Regions from separate parts of the Rhizobium sp. Nf11,1 genome, predicted to be linked through region 1. Evidence: riboswitches for the same ligand, from Rfam matches in the RefSeq annotation. Region 1 holds a riboswitch; each other region holds the start of a gene.
What was found. A riboswitch is a leader RNA that binds a small molecule or an ion and turns the genes downstream of it on or off. The one in region 1 is predicted to bind thiamine pyrophosphate.
Positions count from the first base shown of each region.

Region 2: it holds a riboswitch for thiamine pyrophosphate, as region 1 does, so the genes downstream of both, thiM (hydroxyethylthiazole kinase) here and thiC (phosphomethylpyrimidine synthase ThiC) in region 1, are expected to answer to the same signal.
Region 3: it holds a riboswitch for thiamine pyrophosphate, as region 1 does, so the genes downstream of both, ACQ7C1_RS20895 (ABC transporter permease) here and thiC (phosphomethylpyrimidine synthase ThiC) in region 1, are expected to answer to the same signal.

Region 1 covers NZ_JBOBHU010000002.1:409,412-419,373, forward strand. Annotated here, with positions in the region: gene ACQ7C1_RS04810 (AAA family ATPase) at 1-1,006, opposite strand, end outside; gene ACQ7C1_RS04815 (metallophosphoesterase family protein) at 1,006-2,274, opposite strand; TPP riboswitch at 2,540-2,671, shown strand; gene thiC (phosphomethylpyrimidine synthase ThiC) at 2,766-4,598, shown strand; gene thiO (glycine oxidase ThiO) at 4,601-5,587, shown strand; gene thiS (sulfur carrier protein ThiS) at 5,584-5,781, shown strand; gene ACQ7C1_RS04835 (thiazole synthase) at 5,783-6,556, shown strand; gene ACQ7C1_RS04840 (thiamine phosphate synthase) at 6,553-7,179, shown strand; partial or broken gene ACQ7C1_RS04845 (cold-shock protein) at 7,279-7,467, shown strand; gene ACQ7C1_RS04850 (hypothetical protein) at 7,629-7,940, opposite strand; gene ACQ7C1_RS04855 (hypothetical protein) at 8,254-8,562, opposite strand; gene ACQ7C1_RS04860 (hypothetical protein) at 9,025-9,468, opposite strand; gene ACQ7C1_RS04865 (hypothetical protein) at 9,727-9,942, shown strand.
Region 2 covers NZ_JBOBHU010000009.1:79,167-89,128, forward strand. Annotated here, with positions in the region: gene ACQ7C1_RS15345 (ABC transporter permease) at 1-465, opposite strand, end outside; gene ACQ7C1_RS15350 (ABC transporter permease) at 467-1,444, opposite strand; gene ACQ7C1_RS15355 (ABC transporter substrate-binding protein) at 1,502-3,148, opposite strand; gene ACQ7C1_RS15360 (glycoside hydrolase family 3 N-terminal domain-containing protein) at 3,191-4,213, opposite strand; gene ACQ7C1_RS15365 (GNAT family N-acetyltransferase) at 4,238-4,717, opposite strand; gene thiD (bifunctional hydroxymethylpyrimidine kinase/phosphomethylpyrimidine kinase) at 4,931-5,740, opposite strand; gene thiE (thiamine phosphate synthase) at 5,737-6,372, opposite strand; gene thiM (hydroxyethylthiazole kinase) at 6,369-7,172, opposite strand; TPP riboswitch at 7,218-7,314, opposite strand; gene ACQ7C1_RS15385 (DUF1349 domain-containing protein) at 7,448-8,032, opposite strand; gene ACQ7C1_RS15390 (ABC transporter substrate-binding protein) at 8,256-9,782, shown strand; gene ACQ7C1_RS15395 (ABC transporter permease) at 9,866-9,962, shown strand, end outside.
Region 3 covers NZ_JBOBHU010000014.1:99,796-109,757, reverse strand. Annotated here, with positions in the region: gene ACQ7C1_RS20905 (SDR family NAD(P)-dependent oxidoreductase) at 1-585, opposite strand, end outside; gene soxR (redox-sensitive transcriptional activator SoxR) at 710-1,180, opposite strand; TPP riboswitch at 1,513-1,626, shown strand; gene ACQ7C1_RS20895 (ABC transporter permease) at 1,736-2,542, shown strand; gene ACQ7C1_RS20890 (ABC transporter ATP-binding protein) at 2,539-3,351, shown strand; gene ACQ7C1_RS20885 (ABC transporter substrate-binding protein) at 3,416-4,426, shown strand; partial or broken gene ACQ7C1_RS20880 (acyltransferase family protein) at 4,516-5,735, shown strand; gene ACQ7C1_RS20875 (sugar transferase) at 5,903-6,640, shown strand; gene ACQ7C1_RS20870 (F0F1 ATP synthase subunit epsilon) at 7,044-7,451, opposite strand; gene ACQ7C1_RS20865 (hypothetical protein) at 7,451-7,690, opposite strand; gene atpD (F0F1 ATP synthase subunit beta) at 7,690-9,117, opposite strand; gene ACQ7C1_RS20855 (F0F1 ATP synthase subunit gamma) at 9,140-9,962, opposite strand, start outside.

The sequences.
Region 1 (9,962 bases):
CGCTCTCAGCCGCAAGATAGCGCGCCCGACCCTGATCCAGCAGGTCCATATGCGCGGTGACTGCCAGCGCCTTGTCGTCGATCGCGATCGCCTCGATCTCATCCGCAAGCTGGCGCAGCGTGCGGTCGGCGGTCTCGACAAGCGCCTGCAGCCGCGTCTCGTCGCGCGAAAGCTGGGGCAGGAGCGCGAACCATTCGGACGGCGGCCGCGGCAGATCGCTCATGGCGGCTGCATCTGCATCCAGCCGCCGGAGCTCTAGGGCCGGGGGTAGGGCGCCGAGAAGGCGCGTCAGCTCCTGATGCCGGGTCTTGGCCTCGGCCAGTTCCCGCGTGGTTTTTCCATAGGCAGCGTCGGCCTGCTCATAAGTCGATTTCAGGGCCGCATAGGCCGAAGCAAGCGTGTCGATGGCATTGCGCTCGGCCTTGAGCGCTTCGAGCGAACGCTTGAGTTCCGCGAGCTTGGTGCTCGACGACCGCTTCTTGTAGATCGCGTTGGCTTCGTCGGCTGCCGTCACCAGCGAACGGCTCAGGCCTGCCAGGCCTGAGCTGGCCGAGAACAGCAATTCGCCGAGTTCGCCCTTGCTTTGTATGATGGCGTTGCCGCCTTCCTTGAGCGACTGATCGTCGAGCGAGAACATGGTGCGATAGGCCTCGCGACCGACGCCGCCAAGCGCGCCGGCCAGAAGCGCCTCATTCACAGCTTGTCCCCGATCATCGACGAGGCTGCCGGTCCGCAGCTTGAGCCGCGCCAGCTCGTATTCCCAGCCACCAAATTCCAGCCGCGCACCGACCTTCATCGTATTGTAGGGATGCAGGAAATTATAGGTGCTGCGCTCACCAATGCCGTAGAGCAGATCAAGATAGGCGGCGAAGGTGGTCGATTTGCCCGCTTCGTTCAGGCCATAAACGATGTGCAAGTCCGGCGAACCTTGACGGGCCGCGCCGAAATCGATGGAGTGATCGGTGAACTTGCCATAGCGGGTGAGGTCGAGGCGGCGCAGACGCATCAGCTGTCTCCCCGATCCACCGCCTTCATCCGGGCGGCGATGTCCTCGGCGCCATCGGCGAGAAGGTTGTCGATGAAGCGTTCAAAACCCGCCTCGTTCTGGCCGGCAAATGCCCGGCTCTCGGGCGGCAGGTCGGCAAGCAGGTCCCGGACCATCTCCCTGACCTCGTCGCGAAATCCGCTGCGGGTGATGACCTCGTCCCGCATCAGCGCCCCGAGTTCGATGACGGGATCGGCGGCGGACGCGTCCGCGGGGATCGAGGGCGCTTCGAAGGCGAGTTCCAGCTTCTCGATCCAGGTGCGGCCGATCACGTCGCTGCGCCGCTCGGCTTCCGCCTGCATGAGGTCGACATCGCGCCGCAACTGCCAGGAGAGCGGCGTGCGGCCGGAAAGCCTGAGGCGTGCGACAAGATGCGGCGAAGCCGTGCGGTCGCGCTGCGCCATCAGCGCTGTCTCGACCACCGTGGCCGCCTCACGCCAATCATCGACACCCGTGAGGTCGACATTGACGCGCTCGAACTGCGCGATGCTTGTGCGCCGCTCCTCCACCGTCACGGTCCGGTCGTCCGCCACGGTCACCAGCGACACGGTCTTGACGCCCGCTTCATTGATGTCGCGGCCCTGCGGCATGCCGGGCATGATGACCGTCGCCGTGCCGGGATAATGGCTGCGCTGGTGGAGATGCCCGAGCGCCCAGTAGTCGAAACCCGAGGCATGCAGGTCGAGCACGTTGCAGGGCGCATAGACATCATGTCCAGCCGATCCGGCCAGGCTCGTATGCATGATGCCGATATTGACGGCATCCGCTACCGGCGGCTTGAATTTCGGCAGCAGCGGGTCCGGGGCTTGCGGCTTGGCGAAGCTCAGACCGTGGATTGCGACCGACAAGCTGCCCTTGGTGGTCTCGACAGTCTCGGCATGGCCGCCGAAGATCTTCACCGTATCGGGCATCACCAGTTCCCTGGCGATCTTCGACATCGCATCATGATTGCCCCGGATCTTGAAGACGAAGATCCCCGCTCGGTGCAGCCGTTCGAGCTCGCCTGCCAGGAAGCGCGCCGTCTTCATCGACGTCTGCTCGCCGTCATAGAGATCACCGGCGATAACAAGCGCATCGACCTGCTCCTCAAGGCAAAGATCAACGATCGCGACCAGCGCCTGCCGGCTGGCGTCGCTGACGAGATCGGCCAGCTCGGCGTTGCGAAGCGCGAGAGAGCGCAGGGGAGAGTCGAGATGGAGATCGGCAGTGTGAACGAAACGATAGGGCATGAATGCAAGAATGGTGTTGCGATAGGGTGATCCAGCAGGCGCCGTCTGACAAATAAACGGACGTTATCGCCCGTCAGCAAAACATCAGATCATGCCACGAATATTCAGAGCATGGCGGCAGCGTCCTGGCGAGTAAAATGGGCCGGCGGAGCCGGCCCATCCACAATCAATGCTGCTCTATCGGACTGGCCGCCGACTCAAAAGGTCCGGATGGGAACGCGTGAGGGCCGGCTTGACATCAGGGCCGCAGCGGTCTTTGATGCAGGGCATTCACCAGGGGTGTCCCGGCAAGGGGCTGAGATTCTGCTGAACAATACGGCTTTGCCTGTTGTGGCGCAGTGACCCGTTGAACCTGATCCAGTTCATACTGGCGTAGGGACGGTGCGGGCGCTGCGGCTATCGGGCGGATTTCGCTTTGTCGCATGAGGCGTCTTTCCATCATTCCAACACTGGAACTGGGTCTCCAAACGTCAAACCTTGGAGCCTCACCCATGAATATCGTCGCACCCAAGCTTACTCCGGTCGTCACCACCGGCCCGCTTCCGGCCTCGACCAAGATCGCCAAGCCCGGAACGCTCTATCCTGATCTGCGCGTGCCGATGCGCGAAATCAGCCTTCACCCGACCTCGGGCGAACCGCCTGTAACGGTCTATGATTCGTCCGGTCCCTATACTGATCCGGCCTATACGGTCTCGATCGACGCCGGACTGCCGCGTTTGCGCGAGAGCTGGATCAGGGCGCGTGGCGATGTCGAGGCCTATGAAGGCCGGGTGGTGAAGCCTGAAGACAATGGTTTTGTCACCGGCGAGCGGCTGACGCCGGAATTCCCTATTCGCAACACGCCGCTGAAGGCAAAAGCGGGCCGCGCCGTCACGCAACTCGCCTATGCGCGCGCCGGCATCGTCACGCCGGAAATGGAATTCATCGCCATCCGCGAAAACCTCGGCCGGCAGGCTGCGAAGGAGGCGCTCGCGCGCGACGGCGAAAGCTTTGGCGCTGATATTCCCGATTTCGTGACGTCCGAATTCGTGCGCCAGGAAATCGCAGCCGGCCGGGCAATCATTCCGGCCAACATCAACCACCCGGAAACCGAACCGATGATCATCGGCCGGAATTTCCTGGTGAAGATCAACGCCAATATCGGCAACTCGGCGGTTACCTCGTCGATGGCGGAAGAGGTGGAAAAGATGGTCTGGGCGATCCGCTGGGGCGCCGACACGGTGATGGACCTTTCCACCGGCCGCAACATTCACAACATCCGCGAATGGATCATTCGCAATTCGCCTGTTCCGATTGGAACGGTGCCGCTCTACCAGGCACTCGAAAAAGTGAACGGCATTGCAGAAGATCTCACCTGGGAAGTCTATCGCGATACGCTGATCGAACAGGCCGAGCAGGGCGTCGATTATTTCACCATCCATGCGGGCGTGCGGCTTGCCTATATCCCGCTCACCGTCAATCGTGTCACCGGCATCGTCTCACGCGGCGGCTCGATCATGGCCAAGTGGTGTCTGCATCACCACAAGGAAAGTTTCCTCTACGAGCATTTCGAGGAAATCTGCGACATCTGCCGTGCCTACGACGTGTCCTTCTCGCTTGGAGACGGCCTTCGCCCCGGCTCGATCGCCGATGCCAATGACGCTGCGCAATTTGCCGAGCTCGAAACCCTCGGCGAACTGACCCGGATTGCCTGGGCCAGGGATTGCCAAGTGATGATCGAAGGCCCGGGCCACGTGCCGATGCACAAGATCAAGGAGAATATGGACAAGCAGCTCAAGGTCTGCGGCGAGGCTCCCTTCTATACGCTCGGACCGCTGACCACCGACATTGCGCCAGGCTACGATCACATAACCTCCGGCATCGGAGCCGCCATGATCGGATGGTTCGGCACGGCCATGCTCTGCTACGTCACGCCGAAGGAGCATCTGGGGCTGCCTGACCGCAGCGACGTCAAGACCGGCGTCATCACCTACAAGATCGCCGCTCATGCCGCCGACCTTGCCAAGGGACATCCGGCCGCCCGCATCCGCGACGATGCGCTGTCACGGGCGCGGTTCGAATTCCGCTGGGAAGACCAGTTCAACCTCTCCCTCGACCCGGATACGGCGCGCTCCTTCCATGACGAAACCCTGCCGAAGGAGGCACACAAGGTGGCGCATTTCTGTTCGATGTGCGGCCCGAAATTCTGTTCCATGCGCATCTCCCACGATATACGCGCCGAAGCCCAGAAAGAAGGACTGGAAGCCATGGCCGCCAGGTATCGCGACGGCGGCGATCTCTACATGCCGGTCGCCGAAGCCGCAAAAACGCCTTCCGGAGAATGACGATGCACATTCTCGTCAAGGGGGCCGGCGTTGCCGGCCTCACCGTTGCCTGGCAGCTCTATCGGCACGGTTTCCGGGTCAGCGTCGCTGAGCAAGCCGACCGGGTCGGCACCGGCGCATCCGGCTTTGCCGGCGGCATGCTGGCCCCATGGTGCGAACGGGAAAGCGCAGAGGAGCCGGTCCTGGCGCTCGGCCGTCTTGCCGCCGATTGGTGGGAGGCAGCGCTGCCCGGCCATGTCAATCGCGGGGGAACGCTTGTCGTGGCGGCCGGGCGAGATGCCGGCGAACTCGACCGCTTTTGCCGCCGGACAAGCGGATGGGAATGGCTGGACGAGCCGGCGATCGCCGCCCTTGAACCGGATCTCGCCGGCCGCTTCCGCAGGGCATTGTTCTTCCGACAGGAAGCGCATCTCGATCCGCGGCAGGCGCTCTCCGGGCTCGCCGCCGGACTTGAGGAAGCCCGTATGCGCCTCACATTCGGCGTCAGGGGCGATGCCGACCTTACCCCTTACGATCGCGTGATCGACTGCACCGGGGCTGCCCAGATCGGCCGTCTGCCCGGATTGCGCGGCGTTCGCGGAGAGATGCTTTGCGTCGAAACGAACGAGGTCTCTCTCTCCCGTCCCGTTCGCCTGCTGCATCCGCGCCACCCGATCTATATCGTGCCGCGGCAAGGAAATCGCTTCATGATCGGGGCGACGATGATCGAAAGTGACGATACCGGCCCGATTACAGCGCGATCGCTGATGGAGTTGCTGAATGCCGCCTATACCCTCAACCCTGCCTTCGGCGAGGCACGGGTTATGGAAACCGGCGCAGGCGTGCGGCCAGCTTACCCCGACAATCTGCCGCGTATGACGCAGGAGGGGCGCACCCTCCATGTCAATGGCCTCTACCGTCATGGCTTTCTACTGGCGCCGGCCATGGCAGGCGAGGTGGCGCGACTTCTTCTTGGCGAAGACAAGCAACCGGAAAGGAGGGCATCATGACCTTCATCATCAACGGCGAGGAACAGGAGGTCGCGGCCACGACGCTCGCAGATCTTCTTCTCGCTCTGGAATACGAAGGCGGATGGCTGGCAACCGCTGTCAACGGCGAGCTGGTGCACCGCGAGGACCGTGCCGATTTCAGGCTCGGCGAAGGCGACCGCATCGAAATTCTCGCACCCATGCAAGGAGGCTGAGATGCTGAAACTTTATGATGTTGAATTCCGCTCCCGACTGCTGCTCGGCACCGCCCGCTATCCGTCTCCAGCTGTGCTTGCAGAGGCGGTCAAGCGCTCGAAGACCGAGATCGTCACCGTTTCGCTTCGCCGCGAAGCCGCCGGCGGCAAAGCAGGCGGCGCCTTCTTCGACCTGATCCGCGAGCTTGGCGTGCAAGTGCTGCCGAATACGGCCGGATGTCACAGCGTGCAGGAGGCCGTGTTGACGGCGAAGATGGCGCGCGACGTCTTCCGCACCGACTGGATCAAGCTCGAAGTCATCGGACATCACGATACGTTGCAGCCTGACGTCTTCGGCCTTGTCGAAGCGGCCCGCATCCTGACCGGCGAGGGCTTTCAGGTCTTCCCCTATACGACCGACGACCTTGTCGTCGCCGAAAGGCTGCTGGATGCCGGCTGCCGCGTCCTGATGCCCTGGTGCGCGCCGATCGGTTCCGCTCAAGGGCCGCTGAACCCGATGGCGCTGCGATCGTTCCGGGCGCACTTTCCGGATGTGCCGCTGATCATCGATGCCGGCATCGGCCGCCCGTCTCACGCCGCCACCGTCATGGAGTACGGTTATGATGCCGTTCTCCTCAACACCGCCGTTGCCGGCGCCGGAGATCCCGCCAGCATTGCCGAGGCCTTCGCGCTTGCGATCGATGCCGGCCGCCTGGCGCATGGGGCCATACCGCTGGAGCCACGTGATATCGCCGTCCCATCCACTCCCGTTATCGGAAAGGCAGTGTTCTCGTGAAGCTCGACCCCTTCTATCTGATCGTCGACAGCGCCGAATGGATCGAGCGTCTCGTGCCGCTCGGCGTCAAACTCGTCCAGCTGCGCATCAAGGATTGCCCCGACTCCGTGCTTCGCGAGCAGATCCGGCGATCGAAGGCTGCCTGCGCGGCAGCGGCTTGCCAATTGGTCGTCAACGACTACTGGAAACTTGCGATCGATGAAGGATGCGATTTCGTTCATCTCGGCCAGGAGGACCTGATGGCCGCCGACAGGAATGCCATTCGTCGCGCCGGCCTGAAGCTCGGCCTATCCACCCACGACATAGCGGAGCTGGAGACGGCGCTGGCGGCAGAGCCGGATTACGTTGCGCTCGGACCGGTCTGGCCGACGATTCTCAAACAGATGAAATGGGCGCCGCAAGGCATTGAACGTGTTGCGGACTGGCGCCGGCGCGTCGGCGCGATACCGCTCGTCGCCATCGGCGGGATCACTGCCGAACGCGCGCCGCTGGTGCTGGAAAAAGGCGCCGATGGTGCTGCCGTGGTCACCGATATCACCCGCAACGCGGATCCCGAGGCCCGCACGCGGCAATGGATGGCCGCAACCGCGCCGTGGCGGCGCGCGAATGAGGATGAAGGTTGATACATCCCGCCGGAAACGGGGAAGCCTTCGATCCTGCCGGCGCTGGTATTATCCATATACTCAACTACGTCACGAAATTCGACTTTTCGGTTGCTCCGTTTGCTTGCGCGGCGGACGCCGGATCTGTTCAATTCCACTAATGAGCTCGGTTTCATTCAGCCTGACAACGGCGTCCCCGACGCGTTCGTCCATATTTCTGCCGTGGAACGCGCTGGCATGCGCGAAATCGTCAAAGGCCAGAAGAACGGCTACGACTTGGAGCATGACGACAAGTCCGGCAAGATGTCGGTCTGGCAATCTTCAGTCTGCTTGAAGGGGTACAGACGAGTGGACGGAGGTCCGTCAAGGACCGCGCCAGGAATTTTTTCGACGACCCAGCTGACATCGTTTGCATATGCCGAGCCTGAGACCGCCCGTGGGGCTACCCTTTCAGGTAAGTGAGAGCGTACTCAATCCTCAACGTGTTGCGTTTTGCGGGACCAAGGGAAAGAAGTCACCAGTTTCTGCACAACGGGCGTATGTTCACTCGGTACTTCCTGCTCAGCTGATCCAGCATCGTGCAATGCCTCGCGAAGAGCCTGACCTTGCGGATGATCGCCGAAGTGCTCCAGAAAGCTCGAAATCGGCCATCTCGTCACAGTGCCGCCGGAGGCATCGTTGGCGCGATGGATGACAGTATGCTGGTCCGCTGTTTCGTTATGTTCGAGATACCATTTGTCTCCGTTTGGACTGGCCGCAAATTCGTTTGGTGCTTCTGGCATTCTAGCCTCCTCTGACGGTGCCCATTATTGTGCCGCTTCCCGGCGGGCTGTTGCGCATTATGGTTTCGCAAGCGCAGCAGCAAGGTCTTGAGTGAACGGCTTGGACCGCCGGCGCAATCCGGCGCCGTGTGCACTTTCGCTGCAGGTAGTTCATGGCACGGAGAGTCAACGACTTCCTGCGCCTCCGACGCTTGCGCCGGGGGCGATGAGAAGGTCGTCTAGCCGTTCGAACGGCGCCGGCATGCAACCCTCCATCGCGTTGGTAAGGCCTTCGTCGAATGAGCTTTGCGAGAAGTTACCCAACAAGGTCTGTTCAGGCGCCGGTAGGCGACCTAACTTTAACGGCTGAACGGATACCCTGAATCCGCTTGCGATTTTTTTCGAACTCCGCGGATGATTTCGAGGACAGTGGTGTTTTTCCGAAGTGCCGGCTGAGTTCGATAGAGAGGGCGGCGGGCGAGGTCATTCCGTCGTGATAAAGCTTGAACAGCAGTCTGACGGCAACGTTGTAATATTTCGGGTCTGCAAGGCTACTTGTGCAATCGTATCCTGCGTCGTCAAGGACGCCCTGCAATACAGCCAGGTCAGAGGTCCGCACAGACATGTTGAGATTGGAAGACATGCTGTCCTCCTTCAATTTGGGGCGAAGGCAGAAAACCGACCTCCACGCAGTAGCGCCCTGAGAAACAGCTACTGAAGACCTACCATGCGCCTAATCGATACGGCTGGCAAACTGAATATTGTGGGATGAGGAGAAAGCGGTCAGACCTGTGCGTCCCAATGTGGTGATTTTTCGCAATCATCTCTTTCCAGGTTCAATCATCAGGGCCAGAAGGACGTAGAAGGACCTACGCACATGCCGTCCGAACTCCGAATGAAGTCGGTGAACCGGAAATCGCTCGATCACCTCTTTCCGAGCTGGAGCAATGCGACATCACGCCTGCGACGGCATGATCGCTGCAGGTCTTTGCAACATACCACTGGGCAGAATTTCAGCATCACCAAAGACTAAGAGGGGCTGGGCTTTCGACCACCGAGCCTGATCGCCAATCCGGCATTCCTTGCTCAATTGCCTCGCGGGTCATCAATTCTTCTTGTCCGCAGGCGCGTCCACATCTCGCGTGGCGCCCCCTTCGTTTTCCCATGATGCCAAAGCCTCAGGATCGGCATGCAGCTTCCGCCGTCTCGAAGAGGGGTAGGCGGGCGCGGGAATCGTCGCCGCCTTGATGCGCCTTATCACCATCACCTCTTCGTGATGGTCGCCATGTTCTGAAGCAACGAGATCTGTCGTCGCGTAGTCCGCGCGCTTGAGGATGGACCGGAGCCGCCAATTCTCGTCGCGTTTCGTCGGAATTCCGGTTGTGATGATTACTACCATAACCAGCCTCTCAAAATTAAACTGATGATGACGGCGAAGCTCGCCAGGATGGAAGCCCTGAATAAGAAGTCGCCATATGCCGCGATATGGGAAGAGTGCTTGAAGGTGGAAGACATCTTGTCCTCCCTTGATTGGGGCGAAGGGAGCCACCCCTTGATCGGCAGCGCCCGTTTCATTGGCTGCCGATATGCCAACATGCGCCTCTATTGCGCCTTATCCAAGGCGAAAGCGGCTAACGCAGTGCCAGGCAACCATATAATTCTCGTTGCGGAGCTACTAGGTCACGGGCGAGAGGCGCGGGCTCTCCTCGGCTCGTTCAGCGATATCAACTCACCTGGCGGCCGCTATAGTACCGAGGCGGCTCCGAATTGAATCCTACTTTCATCTGCCTGTATGATATAGTCTCTCATGACCTATTCCCCGAAGGACCTGGAACTCGCGCGCCGGCAGGTGACTATCGACCGGCAGATGATCTGCGCTCAGCAGAGCCTGATCGACGGAATGCTGACGCGAGGCGAGCCCGCTGGACTGGCCAACGAAAGGCTGGTCAAATTGACAGAGGATCTGCGCAAGCATTGCTTCCATCAGGATCTGATTCAGGCGTCGATCCGATTGGAACGCTGAGCCTGCGCACTCGGGGCGGT
Region 2 (9,962 bases), on a different contig from region 1:
TTCGGCGCGAGTGACGCGTGCGCCCCAGGCCCAGGAGGTGGCGCCGAGGATGAGGGCGATGACGATGGGGCTTGCCTGGCCGATGAAGGCGGCAAGCACCAAGAGCAGCGGCAGGTTGGGAACGACCAGCACCATGTTGGTGAAGAAGCTGATGACCTCGTCGGTCTTGCCGCCGCGATAGCCTGATATGATGCCGAGCGCGGTGCCGACGAAGGTGATCAGCAGGCCGGCGCCGAAGCCGACGGCAAGCGAGGTGCGGGCGCCGTAGAGCAGGCGGGCGAAGACATCCTGGCCGATGCGGGTCGTGCCGAGGATATGGTCGAGCGACGGCGGCTGGTGCGGCCTGCCGGTGCGGGCGGCGGGATCGTACTGCGTCAGCAGCGGCGCTGCGATCGCGACGGCGATGATGAAAGCGATGATGGCGAGGCCGGTGAGCGCCTTGCGGTTCCGAAGCAGGGTCTTCATCTCATGCGCCCTTCAGCCGCGGGTCGAGCAGGATATAGCTGACGTCGACGATGAAATTGGCGATCAGCATGGTCGCGGTCATGATGAGGAGTTGGCCCTGGATGACGGGATAATCGCGGGCGAGGATCGCCTGATAGAGAATGTTGCCGAGGCCGGGATAGTTGTAGACGACTTCGGTCACCAGCGAACCGCCGAGGATGGTGCCGATGGCGATGGCAAGGCTGGAGACGGTCGGCAGCAGGGCGTTGCGGGCCGCATACCAGAGCATCACATGCCTGTCGGAAAGGCCCTTGGCGCGGGCCATGACGATATAATCCTCGCCGAGCAGGTTGATCATGTTGTTGCGCATGGTGACGGTGAAGCCGCCGATCAGCACGGTGCAGAGCGTCACCATCGGCAGAATGCCGTGATAGGCGACGCTGCCGATATAGTGCAGGCTGAAGGCCGGATCGAGTGAGGGATCGGCGGCATAACCGTTCGGGAACCAGCCGAGCGTGAAACCGAAGATGAAAAGCACGATCAGCGAGGTAACGACGGCTGGGACCGAGGTCGCGAAGATCGCGCCGACGGAAACGACGACATCGAACCTGCTGCCGCGCCGCCAGGCGGCGACGATACCGAACAAGGTGCCGAGCGCGAAGCTGACGATCGTCGCCGTTCCCATGAGGCCGACGGTCCAGACGAGCGCATGGCCGAGCACCGAGGTGACGGGCAGCGGGAAATATTTGATCGAGCGGCCGAGATCGCCGGTGAAGATGCTGCCGAGATAGGTGAGATATTGTTGCCAGAGCGGGCCGTCGACGAAACCGAAGGTCAGCTTCAGCGCCTGCAGGCTTTCCGGCGGCAGTTCGGTGCCGGCACTCGAAAACATGATCTGCACCGGATCGCCCGGCATCAGGCGCGGCAGGAAGAAGTTGATCGTCGCTGCGGCGATGAAGGCTGCCATGTAGAAGACGAGGCGGCGAAGCAGAAAAGCCATGAGAACTCCGTCGTGACGGAAGCGGCGTTCATACGCCGCTTCCGGAGATCGTGATGCTTACTTCACGGGTTCCAGGGCAAGCAGGTTCAGCAGGCGTGCCGGATTGGTGCGCGAGATCGACGGATTGACGAAGGGATTTTCCTTGGTCGACCAGCCGGTGAAGCGCTTGGTGTTGTACTGGTACCAGTTCGGATTGTTGAACACCGGAATCATCGGCATGTTTTCGGCGACGATGCGTTGCGCCTTGTTCATCACCTCTTTCTGCTTGGCAAGATCGGCGGTCTGGGTGAATTCGGTGACGAGTTTTTCGACATCGGGGTTAAACCAGCGCTGCGCGGTGAAGCGGGTCTTTCCCTTGTCGGAAGCACTGAAGGCGCGCTTGTAGGGATAATAAGGCGAGGCCGAAGCCGGCAGGCTGTTGATCGCCGCATCGAACTTGCCGGCGATGAGGTTGCCGGTCCAGACGGCTTCTTCAGGCGTTTCGATCTTGGCGTCGATGCCGACCGCCTGCATGCCTTCGACGGCGATGTTGACCGTGTCGACCCAGTCCGTCCAGGAGTTCGGGACGATGATCGAGAAGGAGATCTTGCTGCCGTCGGGATTATCACGGAAGCCGTCGCCGTCCTTGTCCTTGTAGCCGGCCTCGTCGAGCAGGGCCTTGGCGGCGTCGGCGTCATAGGTCGCGAACTTGCCGAAGTCGGCCTTGACGGACGGATCCGCCCAGCTCCTGTAGAGCTCGCCCATCAGGCCGGGGTCTTCGTTCAGCGTCGGATAGCCGTAGCCGGCGACGTCGATCATCGTTTTGCGATCGAGCGCCATACCGATGGCGCGGCGGAATTTCACATCGTTGAAGGCCTTTCTATTGTTCTCGTTCGCCGTTTCCAGATTGAACAGGAAGGCGACCATGCTGCTCGGTGAATACCAGTAATGGAAATGCGCCGGGTCCTTCGCGACATAGACGTTGTCGATATCGGGAATGAAGGAGACGCCCCAGTCGAGCGTGCCGTCGGCGGTCGCCGTCAGGATCTGGTTGTTGTCGGCAAGCTGCGGGAAGCGAATGCAGTCGACCTTCAGATGCGCATTGTCCCAGTAATTCGGGTTGCGGCACTGGTCGTAGGTCTGGCCGGTGAAGCGCGGCACCTCGGTCAACGGCCCGCTGCCCACCGGGTTCTCGTTGGCGAAGGTGACAGGATCGGCGACATCCTTCCAGACATGTTCGGGAACGATCGGCAGCTGCGAGATCTGCTCGGCAGCAAGCGAGCTCGGATTGGCAAGCGCGAAGCGCACCGTCTGGCCGTCGACGGCCTGCACGTCGGTGACGAAGGTCCAGATGCTGACGAAGTCGAGCGCCGGGAACTTTTTCAGATAATCATAGGTGAACTTGACGTCGGCTGCCGTCAGCGGTTTGCCATCAGACCATTTCAGGTTCGGGCGCAGCTTGAAGTCGATGCTCTTCAGGTCGTCGGAGAGCTTGAAACTTTCGGCCAGGCGATAGACCGGCTTGTTGCTGTCGAAGCGATTGAAAATAACCAGCGGCTCATAGACGAAATCGAGCGTCGATTGGCGCGCCGAGGTCTGGTTGAACGGGTTGAAGTTGCGAACCCAGGTCGTGGCCGGTTCGATATTCGCCGTCAGGATCGTCTGCGCCATGGCGGATCCCGAAAGCAGCGTCAGTGCGGCGGCTGCAAATAGATATTTTTTCATGTTCCATTCCCCTTTTCTTATGCGTGAAAAATGATCTGCCGGTCAGGCGGCCGGCACGCTGGCAAACATGTCTTCCACCTCGGCATGGGCGGCGCGGACGTCGATCTTGAGATTGCCGAGGCGAGCCTTGCCGGCGGCGATACGCTTCAGAGCGGCATCCGTGAGCGGGCGGGCGGCCTTGGCGGCGGCTTCGCTTTCCCTGACGTCCCCGTGGCTGTGGAGGGCGATATCGAAACCCGCATCGAGGACTTGGGCGACGCGTTCCGGCAAGGTGCCCGTGAGCGACTGCATGAAGATGCAGTCGGAGATCAGCACGCCCTCGTAACCCATCTCTTTGCGGATCACGTCGTGCATGACAGGAGAGACGGATGCCGGCAATTCGGCATCGTAGGTCGAGTAGACGACATGGGCGACCATGGCCCAGGGCGTATCCTTCAGTGCGACGAAAGGCTTGAAATCGGTGGCGGTGAGCGTCTCACGGCTGGCATCGACGACCGGACGCTCCTTGTGGGAGTCGAGCGTGGCGCGGCCGTGGCCGGGAATATGCTTCATGACCGGCATGTTGCCGGTCTCTAGCAGCCCGTCGACCACCTCACGGCCGAGGGCAGCGATGAAGTCGGGATCGGGGCCGAAGGAGCGGGCGCCGATGACCGCACTCGTCGTCTCGAAGACGAGGTCGAGAACGGGCGAGCAGCCGCTGGAAAGGCCGAGTTCCGTCATCATCGCGCCCATGGCCCGGGAGGAAAGGCGCAGTGCTTTTTTGCCGAGATCGAAATCGCGGCGGGCCAGTTCGGCGAACTGGCCGAAGCTGCGGAAGAGCGGCCAGGGACCGGCGTCGAGATGCTGGACGCGGCCGCCTTCCTGGTCGGTGAAGACGGGCGCATCCTCTCGTCCGACGGCTTCGCGGAAGCGTTCGATCAGCCGCTTTGTCTGCTCCGGCTCGCGCTGATTGCGCCGGCCGACGAACAGGCCGAGCGGATTGGTCTCGCGAAACAGGGCGAATTCGTCATCCGAAATCGCGGGGTTCGGGAGACCGACAAAAAGGGCGAGCGGGGTCGAGGACACTTCTGGAACTCCGGTATCAACTGGTCATTTCGGCGCGCTTCGCAGCATGCCTTCGTAAATGCCCTTGTCGGGGGCAGGGATGGCGATCGCACCCGCGGTGCTGGCGTAGAAATCGACCGGCCCGGCATCGCCGATGAAGGCATAGGCATGGCCGAGCGTCTTCATCGTCTGAAGGCAGGCGGAAAACAGCGCGAGGCCGATGCCCTTGCCGCGTGCCTCGGGATCGACGCCGGTCGGACCGAAGAAGCCGCGGGCCGTCGTGTCATAGCAGGCAAAGCCGAGCAGCTTGCCGCCGTCGACGGCAATCTGGCAGGCGACGGGTTGGCGGGAAAAGGCAACCGAAACTTCACTCGCCCAATTCTCGCTGAATTGTTCGCGAACCCAGCTGACCACGAGGTGCAGTTCCGGAGGAAGAGCCGGACGGATGGAGATGCCACGATGATCGGCCCGCTCTTTCAGGTCGGCGAGCCTGTTGGAATATAAGCTCACAAGCAGGTCTGGCACCTGTCTCTCCTCCAGATATTCCTTTATAGCGGAATATATATCCGTTTAATGTCATAGACTTGGCTATCTAACTGGGCTTGTCAACAGGGATTTTCAAATGGAGCGGTGCGCCCGGCTTCGGACCAGCGCCAGCTGGCGCGAATGAAAACGGCCCGGGGAGGCCGGGCCGTTTTTCTCTCATAATCCTAAGCCTGCGCCTTTCGGCGGGATCGGTTATTCGCCGTGCTTCCAAAGCGCATGAAAATGCTGCACCGGGCCATGTCCGGAGCCGACAGTGAGACTGCCGGCGGCGGCGACTGCATCGGCAAGGTAATCCTTCGCAATGGCGACGGCTTGCTCGGCCGATGCGCCCTTGGCAAGCTCGGCGGCCAGTGCGCTGGAGAGCGTGCAGCCAGTGCCGTGTGTATTTTTCGTCGGCACTCGCCTGGCCTCGAACCAGTGCAGGCCGTCGGCCGTGGCAAGCACGTCTGGGCTCTCGTCGCTGCCGAGATGGCCACCCTTGACCAATACGGCGGCGGGGCCAAGCGCGCGCAGCCGCTCGGCCTGCGCCGCCATCTCATCGCGATTGGTCGCGACCGGCTGGTGCAACAGGGCCGCGGCCTCGGGCAGGTTCGGGGTAAGGAGGGTTGCGAGCGGCAGCAGCCGCCGGGTCAGCACGTCGACCGCTTCGGGCGCGAGCAGGGCAGCACCACCCTTGGCGATCATCACCGGGTCGAGAACTATGGGGATTCCCGGTCGACCGGCAAGGGCTGCGGCGACAGCTTCGGCTATGCCGGCATTGGCGATCATGCCGATCTTGACGGCGTCGACGCGCACATCGGCGAAGACGGCATCGATCTGGTCGGCGACGAATTGCGGCGGCACCAGATGCACGCCGGTCACCCCTTGCGTGTTCTGTGCCGTTAACGCTGTGAGCACTGCCATGCCGTAAACGCCACGGGCGCCAAACGCCTTGAGATCGGCCTGGATGCCGGCGCCGCCGGAGGGATCCGAGCCGGCGATGGAGAGGACGTTGCGGATCATGGGCGGACCTTTCGGATTTCTGCGGCGATGCGGCGGGCGGCGGCCTCGGGGTCCGGCGTGCCCGCAATGGCGGAGACGACGGCAAGCCCTTCGGCTCCGGCTGCAAACACTTCGGCCACATGCTCCGCCTTGAGGCCGCCGATGGCGACGGACGGCACCGGCGATGCCTTCACCAGCCTGGCAAGACCATCAAAGCCGACCGGCTGCTTGTGGTCGGCCTTGGTCGGCGTCGCAAAGACAGGTCCGACGCCGGCATAATCGACAATATCAGGGTCGACGGCGGCAGCGAGCCGGGCTGTTTCCACCGAGAGACCAAGGATCATCTCGGGTCCGATCATGTCTCGTGCCCTGCGCGCATTCATATCCTCCTGGCCGACATGCAGGCCATCGGCGCCGATCGCGACCGCAGCCTCGACATCGTCATTAACGATGAGGAGGGCGCCGGTTCCAACGAGCGCCTCTCTCAAGGCGCGGCCGGTCTCGATCATGCTGGCCGTGCCGGCATGTTTGTCGCGCAACTGCACCATCGTCGCGCCGCCGGCAACGGCAAGCCGCGCCGTCTCGATCATGCCGATTCCGGCGCAGAGATCGGGATCGAGAACGAGATAGAGCGAAAGGTCGAAGCGCTTCATGCGACCGATACCCTTGCCCTGGCATCGAGCGTTTCGGCGTCGATCGCAGCCAGCGCATCGAGGAAGCGCCAGGAAAAGGAGCCCGGGCCGGCGGCGCCGAGCGCTGCATCTTCGCCGGCGACGGCGAAGGTCGCAAGCGCGGCGACAGTCGCGCCGAAGAGATCTTCGGGCGCGGTCGCGGCAAAGGCGCCGACGAGGCAGGTGAGCGAGCAGCCGAGCGCGGTGACCTGCGGCATCAGGGCCGATCCGCCCGCAATACGGACTGCCCTTGCGCCATCGGTGACGAAATCGACAGCACCGGTGACGGCGACGATGGTCCGCTGCCTCTCCGCCAGCCGCCGTGCCGAATCCTCCGCCTGTTCGACTGGATCGCGGCTGTCGACGCCCTGACCACGGCTCTCGCCGCCGGCAAGCGCGATGATCTCGGAGGCGTTGCCGCGGATAATCGTCGGGCGAAGCTCCAGAAGGTCGGCCACCGCGGCGCGACGGAAGCCCGTGGCGTAATGGGCCACCGGATCGAGCACCCAGGGTTTGCCGGCCGCATTGGCGGCCTTGGCAGCCCCCTGCATGCCTTCGAGCCATTGCGTCGAGAGCGTGCCGATGTTGATGGTCAAAGCATTGGCGATGCCGGCGAATTCGCCGGCTTCTTCAGCGGCATGCACCATGGCGGGCGAAGCGCCCGCGGCCAGCAGGACGTTGGCCGCGATATTCATCGCGACATAATTGGTGATGCACTGAACGAGCGGCGGCTTTTCGCGCATCGCCTTCAGCATGGCTCCCGACGTGATCTTGCTCTGCATGGTGCCCCTTTCAGGCGGGGGCGGGCGCGGGGCGCTGCTCTTACGGCGGTGCCCCGAGCGACTCCCTCCGCCGGCATTATCCGGTTCAGGTTCGAAGGGTTCTTCTCAGCCCGTCTGTCGACGAACGCCCCTGTCTCTCATCACGCTCTTTTTCGCAGAGAAGGGCGCGGCTGTCACTCCGAAAGTGAGTATTCCGGTATTTCGGAGCGGCTGCTCTTGGGCGTGGACATTGCTGGAGGCCTTCCCAGCGCAATCCTGAAGGCATCCAATTTTGCCTAACTCAAATCATGCAGCCCCGTCGTAATAGCCTGGCTGATTGAAAACTCCGAAAATCGAACCCCCAAACCACTCCGCTCCGGCGTACAGGCTGTCGGCCCGACCTCATAGCGATCGGCAGCCGGGAAGGGTGCTAGCCGCAGCAACGGCCAGCGGCTACCGTCGCGGGAGCCCTGGATGCGCACGGCGCCGTTTGCGACAGTCACACGGATGCGGAAATCCTCCAATTCCTTGAAGGGCTGCGACACCGACCAGTCTGACTTTCCGTCGGTGACGACGGTGCTGAGGAAGGCTTCGCCGTCGGTGAATTCGACGCCTGTTTTCACCCAGCGGCTCTCGTCGATGCGTACCATCAGGCCGGCCTGATCGTAGAGGGTGCGGAATTCGCCCTGGACGCGGATCTGTGCGGTGAAGCTGTCGCCGGTGGGAAAGGCGAGGAAGTGGCCGGTGTCGCGGGTGAAGCCGTAATAGGTCTCGCGCCAGAAATCGGTCTTTTCGCCTGTCGTCATCGTCAGGCCGGTTTCGTCGGCGTGCCAGCTGGCCGGCTCGTTCAGCCATTTCCCGTCATTGAAGTCGATGCTCATTCGCTTCTCCCTTCCTTTAATCTTGCCGCAGGGCAGTCGTCTCACTTGGCGTATCACGCAGGCCCCGTGCGGAGAACTAGCGCAGCTGAAGATGGTGCTTTCCGGAAACGCGCCATCCGCGGCTGCATAATCGACCGCTCATGCTTGACACGATAGCTTCAGCTTCTATTCTGTTACAAAAAGATGAATTACATAATTGTGGAACTAAATCGGGAGCTCTCATATGAAAACATTCGTCGCATTCCTTCTCGGCACCGCGCTCGTCGCCCTGCCTTCGACCCTGCTCGCTCAGGAAAAGGGCGGCGTCATCAATGTCGCGACGATCGGCGAGCCGCCGACGCTCGATCCGATGTCGTCCACGGCTGATCTCGTCGGCATCGTCACGCAGCATATTTTCGAGACGCTCTACACTTTCGACAAGAGCTGGAACGTCACGCCGCTTCTCGCTGAAAGCCTGCCCGAGATCAGCGCCGACGGCAAAACCTATACGATCAAGCTCAGGACTGGCGTCAAGTTCCACGACAATACCGATATGACGTCCGAGGATGTGGTCGCTTCGCTTACCCGCTGGATGAAGATCGCCTCGCGCGGCAAGCAGGTGGCCGGCTTTATCGACAAGATCGCGGCTACCGATCCTTCGATGGTTACGATCACGCTGAAGCAGCCCTATGCGCCGCTGACCTCGCTGCTCGCCTTCAACAATTCGGCGGCGATCATCATCCCGTCCGAAAAACAGGACGAGCCGATGAAGGAGTTCATCGGCACCGGACCCTATATGCTGAAGGAACGGAAAGCCGACCAGTATATCCAGCTTGTCCGCTTCGATGGGTACAAGCCGCGCAGCGGCGAGAGCGATGGTTATGGCGGCGCGCGTCATCAATATCTCGATGAAATCCGCTTCGTGCCGGTGCCGGACCCGAACACCCGCGTCGAGGCCGCCGTTTCCGGGCAGTACGACTATGTCGACTCGATCCCGGTCGAATCCTACGACAAGCTAAAGGCCTCGACCGCCGCGCAGCCGGTCATGCTGAAGCCCTTCGGTTATCCGGTTTTTGTCTTCAACACCAAGGAAGGTGTGGCTGCCAAGGTCGATGTGCGCAAGGCGATCCGCCAGGCGCTCAGCATGGAAGACATGCTGGCGGCCGCCTTCGGCAGCAAGGATTTCTATGCGCTCGATGGCGCCATCTATCCCAAGACCTTTGCCTGGTCGACCGATGCCGGCGTCGAGGGCGCCTATAATGTCGCCGATCCGGAAGGGGCCGCGGCCGCCGCCAAGAAGGCCGGCTACAATGGCGAGCCGATCCGCATCCTGACCAGCCGTCAATACGAGTTCCATTACAAGATGGCGCAGGTCGCCGCCGAATATCTGAAGCTTGCCGGCTTCACCGTCGATATGCAGGTGGTGGACTGGGCGACGCTGACGCAGCGCCGCACCGATCCGAAGCTCTGGGATATCTATATCACCCACAGCCCCTTCCTGCCGGAGCCGGCCCTCATCGGTTCGCTGTCGACGAGTTCGCCCGGCTGGTGGGACACGCCGGCCCGCAAGTCGGCCGTCGATGCCTTCACCTCCGAAGTCGATCCGAAGAAGCGCGTGGCGCTCTGGGCCGATGTCCAGAAGGCCGTCTATGCCGATGCACCCTTCATGAAGATCGGCGATTTCAACGCCGTCTCGGCAAAGTCGGTCAAGCTTGAAGGGGTGGATCCTGCTCCGTGGCCGTATTTCTGGAACGCTTCAATCAAGAAGTGAGCATCACCGCCGGTGCCGGTCCTTCGCGATCGGTACCGGTCATCTTTTCTGCCGCATCTGTAAGGACTTGAAGGCCGGCATTCATGATACGCTACATCCTCCAGCGCCTGTTCGGCATGATCGTCGTGATGTTCCTGGTCGTCACGATCGTCTTCGTCATCGTGCGCGTGACGCCGGGTG
Region 3 (9,962 bases), on a different contig from region 1:
CTCGATCGTTCCGGGCGAGACACAATTGACGCGGATGCCATCCGGCGCCAGCTCGCGGGCAAGCGCCTTGGAATAGGTTGAAACGAAGGCTTTCGAGGCAGAATAAATCGAAGAACCGGGGCTGCCGCCGGTCAGCGCGGAAATTGAAACGGTGTTGACGATGGCAGCGCCTTCCGCCGCCTTCAATGCCGGCAGCAACGCACGCGTCAGCGCCACCACCGACGTCTGGTTCAAACGCACAATCGCCTCATAATCTGCGTCAGTCAGTGTGGCAGCTGGAAAACGGCCGAGCATAGTGCCGGCGTTGTTGACGAGCACATGCACCTTGTCGAAAAAGGTAAGCGCATTTTCGGCAAATTGCGCAGCGCCGCCAGCGGCAGTGAAATCGGCGTGCAGCAACAGCGCCCGTCTTTCGGATTCAGCCGTCAGCAGAAAATCCGGCAGATCGCGCCCCGGTTTGCGTCCGGTATGGACGATCACCTTCGCGCCGCAGTCCAGGAACTGCCGGGCCACTTCGAGACCGATGCCCCGCCCGGCGCCGGTTACGATGACATTGCGATTCTCGAATAGTCTCGGATGGAACACGAAGCCGTCCTCCTCGCGGACAATGCCGCCTGTTGCGCCATTCGCCCTTAACATATGAGCGCGCCGGCCGAAAGAAAGGCAGGCATCATCTTTCCGCCAGAGGCTGGCGCTCTTCCCTGAAAGTTCATACTTCGATTTCTGTCTCCAGCAGCCGTGCGCCTGGCCCTTCCTCGCCGAGCTGATCGAAGGGATTGCGCAACGGACAGCTTTCGATCGACAGGCAACCGCAGCCGATGCAGCCGGTCAGACGGTCTCGCAGCAGGCTCAGCCGTCTGATTCGCGTGTCGAGTTCATCCTTCCAGCGCGCCGACAGCGTCTGCCAGTCGGCAATCGTCGGCGTGCGCCCCTGCGGCAGGGAGGCAAATGCCGTCTGGATTTCCGAAAGCGGAATGCCGACACGTTGCGCCACCTTGATGATGCCGAGCCGGCGAAGGACATCGCGTCCGTAGCGCCGCTGGTTGCCGCGCGTGCGGATACTCGAGATCAGCCCCTTGGCCTCATAGAAATGCAGCGCCGAGACGGCAAGACCACTGCGTTGCGCCACTTCGCCGACCGTCAGAAGCCTGCCGAGCGGCGTTGCAGAAATCCTATTCATGGCCTATTGACCTCAATATTAGTTGAGGTTTTATAACCGCTGCTTCCCCGGCCGTAAAGCACGAGGCGCAGGAAGGAGCGTCAGTGAGATCATCCGGTCGATACAAGCTGAAATGATGGTGTCGGCGCTTGCCCGCGCCCGCACCAATCGCCCCTGCCGATATTGCCGCCTGAAAGACAAGCGCTCGGGTTCCGTTCCCGGCAGGTACGGAACCTCGGAAAACACCCGGACAGGACCTCCGTCCGGGTGTTTTTTATCAGCGCCCCATCCGACCGGGCGGACGGGTTTGCAATTTTGCGGTTGCGGCAAGAAAACCCCGATGATAGTTTTCGCCGAAATAACAGGGGAGCTCCGTGTCGCCGGGGCTGAGATGTGAGGCGCAAGCCTCCGGACCCTTCTAAGCTGATCTGGGTAATGCCAGCGGAGCGAGGTCCAAATGTATTCCGGCGCGCAAGTGTCACTCTACCGGACGTCCGGCAATTCCGTCGGCATCCCTATCGATGCCCTCGACAGGTTTGCGCGAACGGCCCGGCGAAACCCTGAAATCGAACGCCGATGACATCGCCACGACCATCGGATTCGCGCCTTGCGACGCTCTATCTCGCCGTGTACCGGGCAATGCCCGCCTTGCTCGCAGGCTTTGCTTTTCTGGCGGCATGGGAACTCTATGTCGATCTTTCCGGCATCAAACCGTCCATTCTGCCGGCACCTTCGCGTATCCTCGTCCAGGGCTGGCTGAACCGAGAGGGGCTGATATCAAACACCTGGCCGACGCTCGGCGCGACACTCGGCGGTTTCGCCCTGTCGCTCGCCTTCGCCTTCGCCTCTTCGATCCTGATGGATTTCATGCCCTTCATGCGCCGGGCAATGCTGCCGATCTTCATCGCCAGCCAGACTTTGCCGCTGGTGGCGATCGCGCCTCTCGTCGTCCTCTGGTTCGGTTTCGGCCTTTTGCCGAAGATATTGCTGGTGGCGCTCGTCACCTTCTTTCCGCTGCTTGTTGCCCTGCTTCAGGGCTATGAGGCGACCGATCGCGACATTGCCGAGCTCTTGAATTCGATGAAAGCGAGCCGCTGGCGCATTTTCCGCCTGGCGCGGTTTCCCTCGTCGCTGCCCTATTTCTTTGCCGGCCTTCGAATCTCGATCACCTATGCGGTCGTCGGCGCGATCTTTGCCGAATATGCCGGCGCTGCAAGCGGCCTCGGCATTTATATCCTCAACGCCAAGAACAATTTCCGTCCCGATCTCGTGCTCGCCGCCGTGATCGTCAGCGCTCTGCTGACGCTCTGCCTCTTCGCGCTGACGCTGGTTATCCAGCGTTTCGTCATGCCTTGGCAGCCATCTCAGGAGCGGCGCCGATGACCGGTCAGATGCTTGAGCTGCGCAACATCTCGAAGTCCTTCGACGGCATGAAAGTTCTAGACGACATTTCGCTCGCCGTCGCAGACGGCGAGTTCGTCTCGATCGTCGGCCCATCCGGCTCCGGAAAATCGACCGTGCTGAGACTGCTGACACAGGCGCTGCGACCCGATTCCGGCGCCATGCTTTTCAACGGCGCAGCGCTGGAACAGACGCCGCATTCCTTTGCCTTCATGCCGCAACGCGATGCGCTGATGCCCTGGCGCCGGATCATCGATAATGCCGCGCTCGGTCTGGAAGTGAAGGGCATGGCTCGCCGGGCTGCACGCGCCGCTGTCGCGCCCCTCTTCGAGCGGTTCGGCCTTGCCGGCTTCGAGCATCACTACCCCGCCTCTCTTTCCGGCGGCATGCGCCAACGTGCTGCGCTGCTGCGCACCGTCATCCAGGAGCAGGACATGCTGCTGCTCGACGAGCCCTTCGGCGCGCTCGATGCGCTGACCCGCACGCAGATCCAGGAGTGGCTGCAAGGCATGTGGACCGAACATCGCTGGACGGCGCTGCTGATCACCCACGATGTTCGCGAGGCCGTTTTCCTCTCCGACCGGATCTACGTGCTGTCTGCCCGTCCGGCACGTGTCATCCGCGAATTCCGCGTTCCCCTGCCCCGCCCGAGAAGCATTGCCGATCTCGGTTCGCCGGCGGCCCAGGCGATCGAGACCGAAATCCTGCAAACCCTGCTTCATCCGCCAGAACAGGGTGGTTTTAGGCCGGTCGGCCCAAAATCTGAATCCTGTTCCAATTTAAAGAGTTAGAGTCTGATGTCGTTCGAAAACCGTACTTTTCGGCGTCATGCTCTAAAGACCTGAGGAGGTCACCATGCCGCTTCTCACCCGCCGCCAGACGATGCTCGCCGCCATCGCGACAAGCCTCGCCGGCCGCGTCGCCTTCGCTCAATCGGCGCCCGCAAAGGTTCGTATCGCGCTCGACTGGACGCCCAACACCAATCACATCGGCATCTACGTCGCCAAGGCGAAGGGCTTCTACGCGGCCGCCGGCCTCGATGTCGAAATTCTACCCTTTACCGACACGAGTGCCGGCACGCTGGTATCAAACGGGGTCGCCGATTTCGGCATCAGTAGCGAGATCGAGGCCCTGACGCAGCGTGCTGGCGGCGGTGACGTGAAGATGGTCTACGGCGTCGTCCAGACGGAAACCGCACGCCTGATCTTCAAGGGCGGGCGGGACGACATCAAGAGCCCTAGAGATCTCGATGGCAAGACCTATGGAGGCTTCGGCGGCACTTGGGAAAGCGCGCTGGTCTCGGCGATGATCCGCAATGACGGCGGCAAGGGCGACGTCAAGACCGTCACCCTTGGCACCTCCGCCTATGAGGCGCTGGACAATGGCTCGATTGACTTCACGCTGGAGATCTACACCTGGGAGGGCATCGCCGCTGAGCTGGAAAATCGGCAGATCAGCCGCTTCCACTATTCCGATTACGGCATTCCCGACGAGCAGACGACAGTCATCGTTTCCAGTGACGCCTATCTCTCTGCCAGTCGAGAACACGCGCGCGCCTTCATCCAGGCCACGCGTCAAGGCTACGTCTACTCCATCGATCATCCCGACGAAGCCTGCGACCTGCTGATATCAGGAAGTAACGGTGCGCTGATGAACACGGAACTGGTAAGAGCATCTCAGAAGGCGTTGATCGAAGGCCATTTCCTGAGATCCGAGTCCGGCGTGATCGGCACGCTTGATCCGGCAAAGGCCGATGCCATCGGCGCTTTCCTGGTCGAGAACGGCATTCTCGTCGATGCGAATGGCGTCGTGCTCAAGGAGAAGCCGGACTTTTCCACCTATTACACCAACGAACTCCTCGGCTGAGCTCGCCCCGGGCCTTGCCGAGGCGGTCTTCCCAGGCAATGCTTTGCGCCTGGGCGGTTTGAGCCGAATCGGGCAGGGCGGGGAACGACATGCGAGCACAGGACAGACTGGCCGGAGCCGACTTTCTGCGCGCAATGGCCTGCTTGTTGGTGCTCGCGCACCATCTCGCGCTCCGGCTGGATATGCGCAGAATTCCGGATGAATTTGCGGCAACGGCAAACGTTCTCCGCTTCGGCAATTTCGGCGTCGCCATCTTCTTCGTGCTCAGCGGCTTTCTGCTTGCCCGCCCCTTCTGGCACGCTCTCGACGCCGGCGGCGCCATGCCCACCCTTGGGCACTACGTCATCCGCAGGTTGGCGCGCATCGCTCCGGGCTTCTGGGTCGCCACCAGCGTCAGCTTCGTCCTTAGCCTGACGCTGCTTGCCCTGCCGCTGACGCCGGAACTCGTCGTCCGCTACGTCTCGGGACTGTTGTTCATGAGCCAGTGGCATTGGCGCACGTTTTTTCCCGTCGAAGCCGATGGACCGCTCTGGTCCATTCCCTTCGAGGTCACCAGCTATGTGCTCCTCCCGGTCGGCTTTTTCGTGCTGTTTCGCTTGCCGCTGCTGCGGCAACGTCCGTTCTTCGCCCGCGCCGCCTGGCTCTGCGTCATTGCCGTGGTCCTTCTTGCCCATCTGATGATCCTGAGGCTCTTTGCGCTCGACGATATCGGTCGCGGCTGGGCATATGGCCTTCAGGGTGGAGCGAAGGAATGGATGCCCAACTATAATCCGATCGGCTTCTTTGCTGTCTTCGCGCTCGGCGCGCTTGCCGCCGGCATCGAAGTGATGTTGCCCGCAAGACGATCTCCCTGGTTCGACGCCGCGGCACTCCTCGCCGTCGCGGTTGCCGCTTACCGCCTCCTCATATCCCCAGGCGGCTCGGCCGAAGGTTACGGTTGGCTTGACATCCCCTATGGATTTCCGGTCTTCCCACTGGCCGTTGCAACAGCGCTCGTTTCACTCAACCATTCGCAGCGTCTGGGCAGACTGCTTGATAACCCCCCCGTCCGCTACATCGCCAAGATCTCCTTCGGCATTTACATCTGGCAGGAGATCATCCTGACATTGATCCAGAGACTGGACCCCGGCTCGTTCGGCGCCTCCTCCGAGAATGTGGTCACCGGCTGGCTGCAATCCTGCACACTGACAGCGGCGCTCGTTTTTCTGGTGGCAAGCCTCAGTTATTATCTGTTGGAACGACCAGTAATCGATTTTGGCAATCGCCTGACATCGCGCCGCCTGATCGGGCTACTCCTTTAGAAGTATAATTTCGGACGCCGCTCAACTAGAGGCATTAAGGTTAACGCGAAATACTCCCATTTTTGGCGTCTTTATGCTTACCGATTTCTTATTTATAACGATGACAAACCATACGTAAGCATGTATCTGTCTCCCCGCTGTTCAGTATCGCATCTAAACTTCTGGGCATTGAGTAATGTATGCTTTTACTTCGAAGATAAGTTCACGCTTCGATTCGTCTCAGCGTCAGAACAAAATCCGGACCCTGGTTGTAGCGAACTCCAACATTCGCCAACCGGACAGCTTTTCCGGTGTCGAAGGGAGGGCGGCTCTGCGATTGGCCGTAAAGCGGCTGATTGATATCGTCATCTCGGCCAGCGCTCTGCTCGTACTGGCGCCGCTTTTCCTGGCAATCGCTCTTTTCATCAAACTCGACGATGGAGGCCCCGTATTCTTCCGCCAGATCCGTTGGGGCCTGAACGGGCGGAAGATCACCGTCTTCAAGTTCCGCTCGATGCACATCGAAGCTTGCGATCCCAGCGGCATTCAGCAGACCGTCAAGGGCGACAGCCGGGTGACCGGCTTCGGCGCTATGCTCCGCAGGACCAACATTGACGAGCTGCCGCAGCTTCTGAACGTCCTCAGGGGCGACATGTCCCTGGTCGGGCCGCGCTGCCATGCCATCAACATGCGCGCAGCCGGCCGGCTCTACGAAGAATTGGTGCCGAACTACCACCATCGTCACGTCATGCGCCCCGGCATCACCGGCCTCGCGCAGACACGCGGCTGGCGCGGGCCGACCGCACGGCCGCTGCAAGCCCGGGCCCGGATCGCCTGCGATATCTATTATGTCAGGCATTTCAGTCTGCTGCTCGACCTGAAAATCCTGTTCAAGACGCTGGTCATCGAGCTGCGCGGCGGCACCGGCTTCTAGGGCAATTCCAGGAAAAGTATGGAACGGTTTTCCGTTCGGAATCGCGTAAAACGAAATCTTAGGGCGATTCTGCGCTTCGGTGAAAACCTGAACCGCTCTCGAACCCTCCTGGTTGGTCCATAGCGTCGCGCGCGCAAAAGTGCGACACTGCGAAAAGGACATCAGCCAAACGAAGCGCTAAAGCGCGAGAAGCAAGTCAGCAACGCGAGTATCAAGGGCCGTAGCACCTTTGCGCGCCCTGAAGACGCGCGGCGCTGCAAATGTGGCCTCTCGGTCATGAGCCGGACAAAAGCGGTTTTGAATGCCCGCTCTTTTTCAAATCTTTGATGAGGCGCTTCAAGTTCCCTCGCAGAAAACAAAAAAGCGGCCTCGCGGGCCGCCTTTCATCGAAGCCGTCGATTGGTCAATCCTGCTGGACGATGCCGCTAAGATGCGTCAGTTCCATGATGAAATGCTCGAGCTTCGACTTGTGCTCGTGCAACTCGGCATGTTCGAGTTCCTTGCGGGCTGCCTCGATGCGACGGGTCAGTTCGTCCTTATGGAGTTCCTCGACTGGAACGGCGGACTCTGCCAGCAACGTGCAGCCGGTCGGCAGAATGTCGGCAAAGCCGCCGAACACGACATAGTCCTGCTTCTTCCCAGAAGCTGAACGCACGCTCACGACACCCGGCTTGACCGTCGTCATCGTCGGCGCATGGTGCGCCATCACGGTCATCTCGCCCTCAGTCGCGGGAATGACGACCTCGGTCACCATCTCCGACAGCAGCAGACGCTCCGGCGAAACGAGCTCAAAGTTGAAATTGTCAGCCATCAGTGACTTACCTTCTCGGCTATGGCTTTTGCATCTTGCAATTTGGTCCCGCAGAACGGGCAGTGCAGTATCGCCTGGTCGAGATATCCGAGACCTTCTTCGGTCTGAACCAGTCCCACGACCATCATGATCACGCCGTTATCGGCACGGTAGATGGTCGGCGCGGCTGGCTCTGGGAGTTCCGCTACGACCCCTTTCAGGGAGTCGCAGCAGAATATCTCGTCCTTAGCGTCGCTCATCAAGCAGCAGCGAGCTTCTTGGCCTTTTCGATGGCTTCATCGATCGAACCGACCATGTAGAAGGCAGCTTCAGGCAGGTTGTCGTATTCACCGTTGACGAGGCCCTTGAAGCCCTTGATCGTGTCTTCGAGGGCAACCAGCTTGCCCGGCGAGCCGGTGAAGACTTCGGCGACGAAGAAGGGCTGCGACAGGAAGCGCTCGATCTTGCGGGCGCGGGCGACGGCCAGCTTGTCTTCTTCAGACAGTTCGTCCATGCCGAGGATGGCGATGATGTCCTGCAGGGCCTTGTAGCGCTGCAGCGTAGACTGAACCTTACGAGCGACCTCGTAGTGCTCTTCGCCGACGACCATCGGGTCGAGCATGCGCGAGGTGGAGTCGAGCGGGTCGACGGCCGGGTAGATACCCTTTTCAGCGATCGAGCGCGACAGAACGGTCGTTGCGTCCAAGTGGGCGAACGAGGTTGCCGGTGCCGGGTCGGTCAAGTCGTCGGCCGGAACGTAAATGGCCTGAACCGAGGTGATCGAGCCGGTCGTCGTCGTGGTGATGCGTTCCTGCATCGAGCCCATGTCGGTTGCGAGCGTCGGCTGATAACCCACGGCCGAAGGAATACGGCCGAGCAGAGCCGACACTTCCGAGCCTGCCTGCGTGAAGCGGAAGATGTTGTCGACGAAGAACAGAACGTCCTGGCCCTGGTCGCGGAAGTGTTCTGCAACTGTCAAACCCGTCAGAGCGACGCGAGCGCGGGCGCCCGGCGGTTCGTTCATCTGACCGTAAACGAGCGCAGCCTTGGAGCCTTCGCCACCACCATGCTTGTTGACGCCCGATTCGATCATTTCATGGTAGAGGTCGTTGCCTTCGCGGGTACGCTCACCCACGCCTGCGAAGACCGAGTAACCACCGTGCGCCTTGGCGACGTTGTTGATCAGCTCCATGATGAGAACGGTCTTGCCGACGCCGGCACCGCCGAACAGGCCGATCTTGCCGCCCTTTGCGTAAGGAGCGAGAAGGTCGACGACCTTGATGCCGGTGACGAGGATCTGCGCTTCCGTGGACTGCTCGACGTAAGCCGGAGCGTCCTGGTGGATGGCGCGCCTGTGAGCGGTGGTCAGCGGGCCTGCTTCATCGACCGGCTCGCCGATGACGTTCATGATACGGCCGAGCGTTTCGTCGCCGACGGGAACCGAGATCGGAGCGCCGGTATCGATGACCTGCTGGCCGCGAACGAGGCCTTCGCTCGAGTCCATCGCGATGGTGCGGACTTCGTTTTCGCCCAGATGCTGAGCGACTTCGAGAACCAGGCGGACGCCGTTGTTGTCGGTTTCAAGCGCGTTCAAAATCGCCGGCAGTTCGCCTTCGAAAGCAACGTCGACGACGGCGCCGATAACCTGGGTGACTTTGCCGACAGAGCGGGTAGCTGCCTCAGCCATATTCTTACCCTCTTTCCCTAACTCAGAGCGCTTCCGCGCCCGAAATGATTTCAATCAATTCCTTGGTGATCTGAGCCTGACGCTGACGGTTGTAGCTCAGCGTCAGCTTGTTGATCATCTCACCGGCATTGCGCGTCGCATTGTCCATCGCGCTCATCTTGGCGCCCATCTCGCCCGCGACGTTCTCAAGGAGAGCACGGAAGATCTGGACGGAGATATTGCGCGGGATCAGGTCGTCGAGGATCGACGCCGGATCCGGCTCGTATTCATAGACGGCGCCTGCATGTTCTGCATCCTGGGCGACGGCTTCCGGAGCCTTGGCCGGGATGAGTTGCTGGGCGGTCGGAACCTGTGAGATGACCGACTTGAACTCGGAGTAGAACAGCGTGCAGATGTCGAACTCGCCGGCCTCGTACATCTCGATGACGCGCTTTCCGATCTGGTCGGCATTCTCGAAACCGATCTTCTTGACTTCGCGCAGTTCCTTGCGCTCGATGATCAGCGATGCATATTCACGCCGCAGGATATCGTAGCCCTTCTTGCCGACGGTGAAGATCTTCACCGTCTTGCCCTCGGCAAGCAGCCTGCGGACATGGTCGCGCGCAAAGCGAGCAATCTGCGAGTTGAAACCGCCGCAAAGACCGCGTTCGGCCGTGCAGACCACCAGCAGATGGACCTGGTCCTTGCCGGTGCCGGTCATCAGCGCCGGCGCGCCATCCGCCTCGGTGACGGCCTTGGCAATGTTCGCCAGAACCGCACCCATGCGCTGCGAATAGGGCCGGGCGGCCTCGGCCGCCTCCTGCGCACGCCGAAGCTTCGCCGCGGCGACCATCTTCATCGCCTTG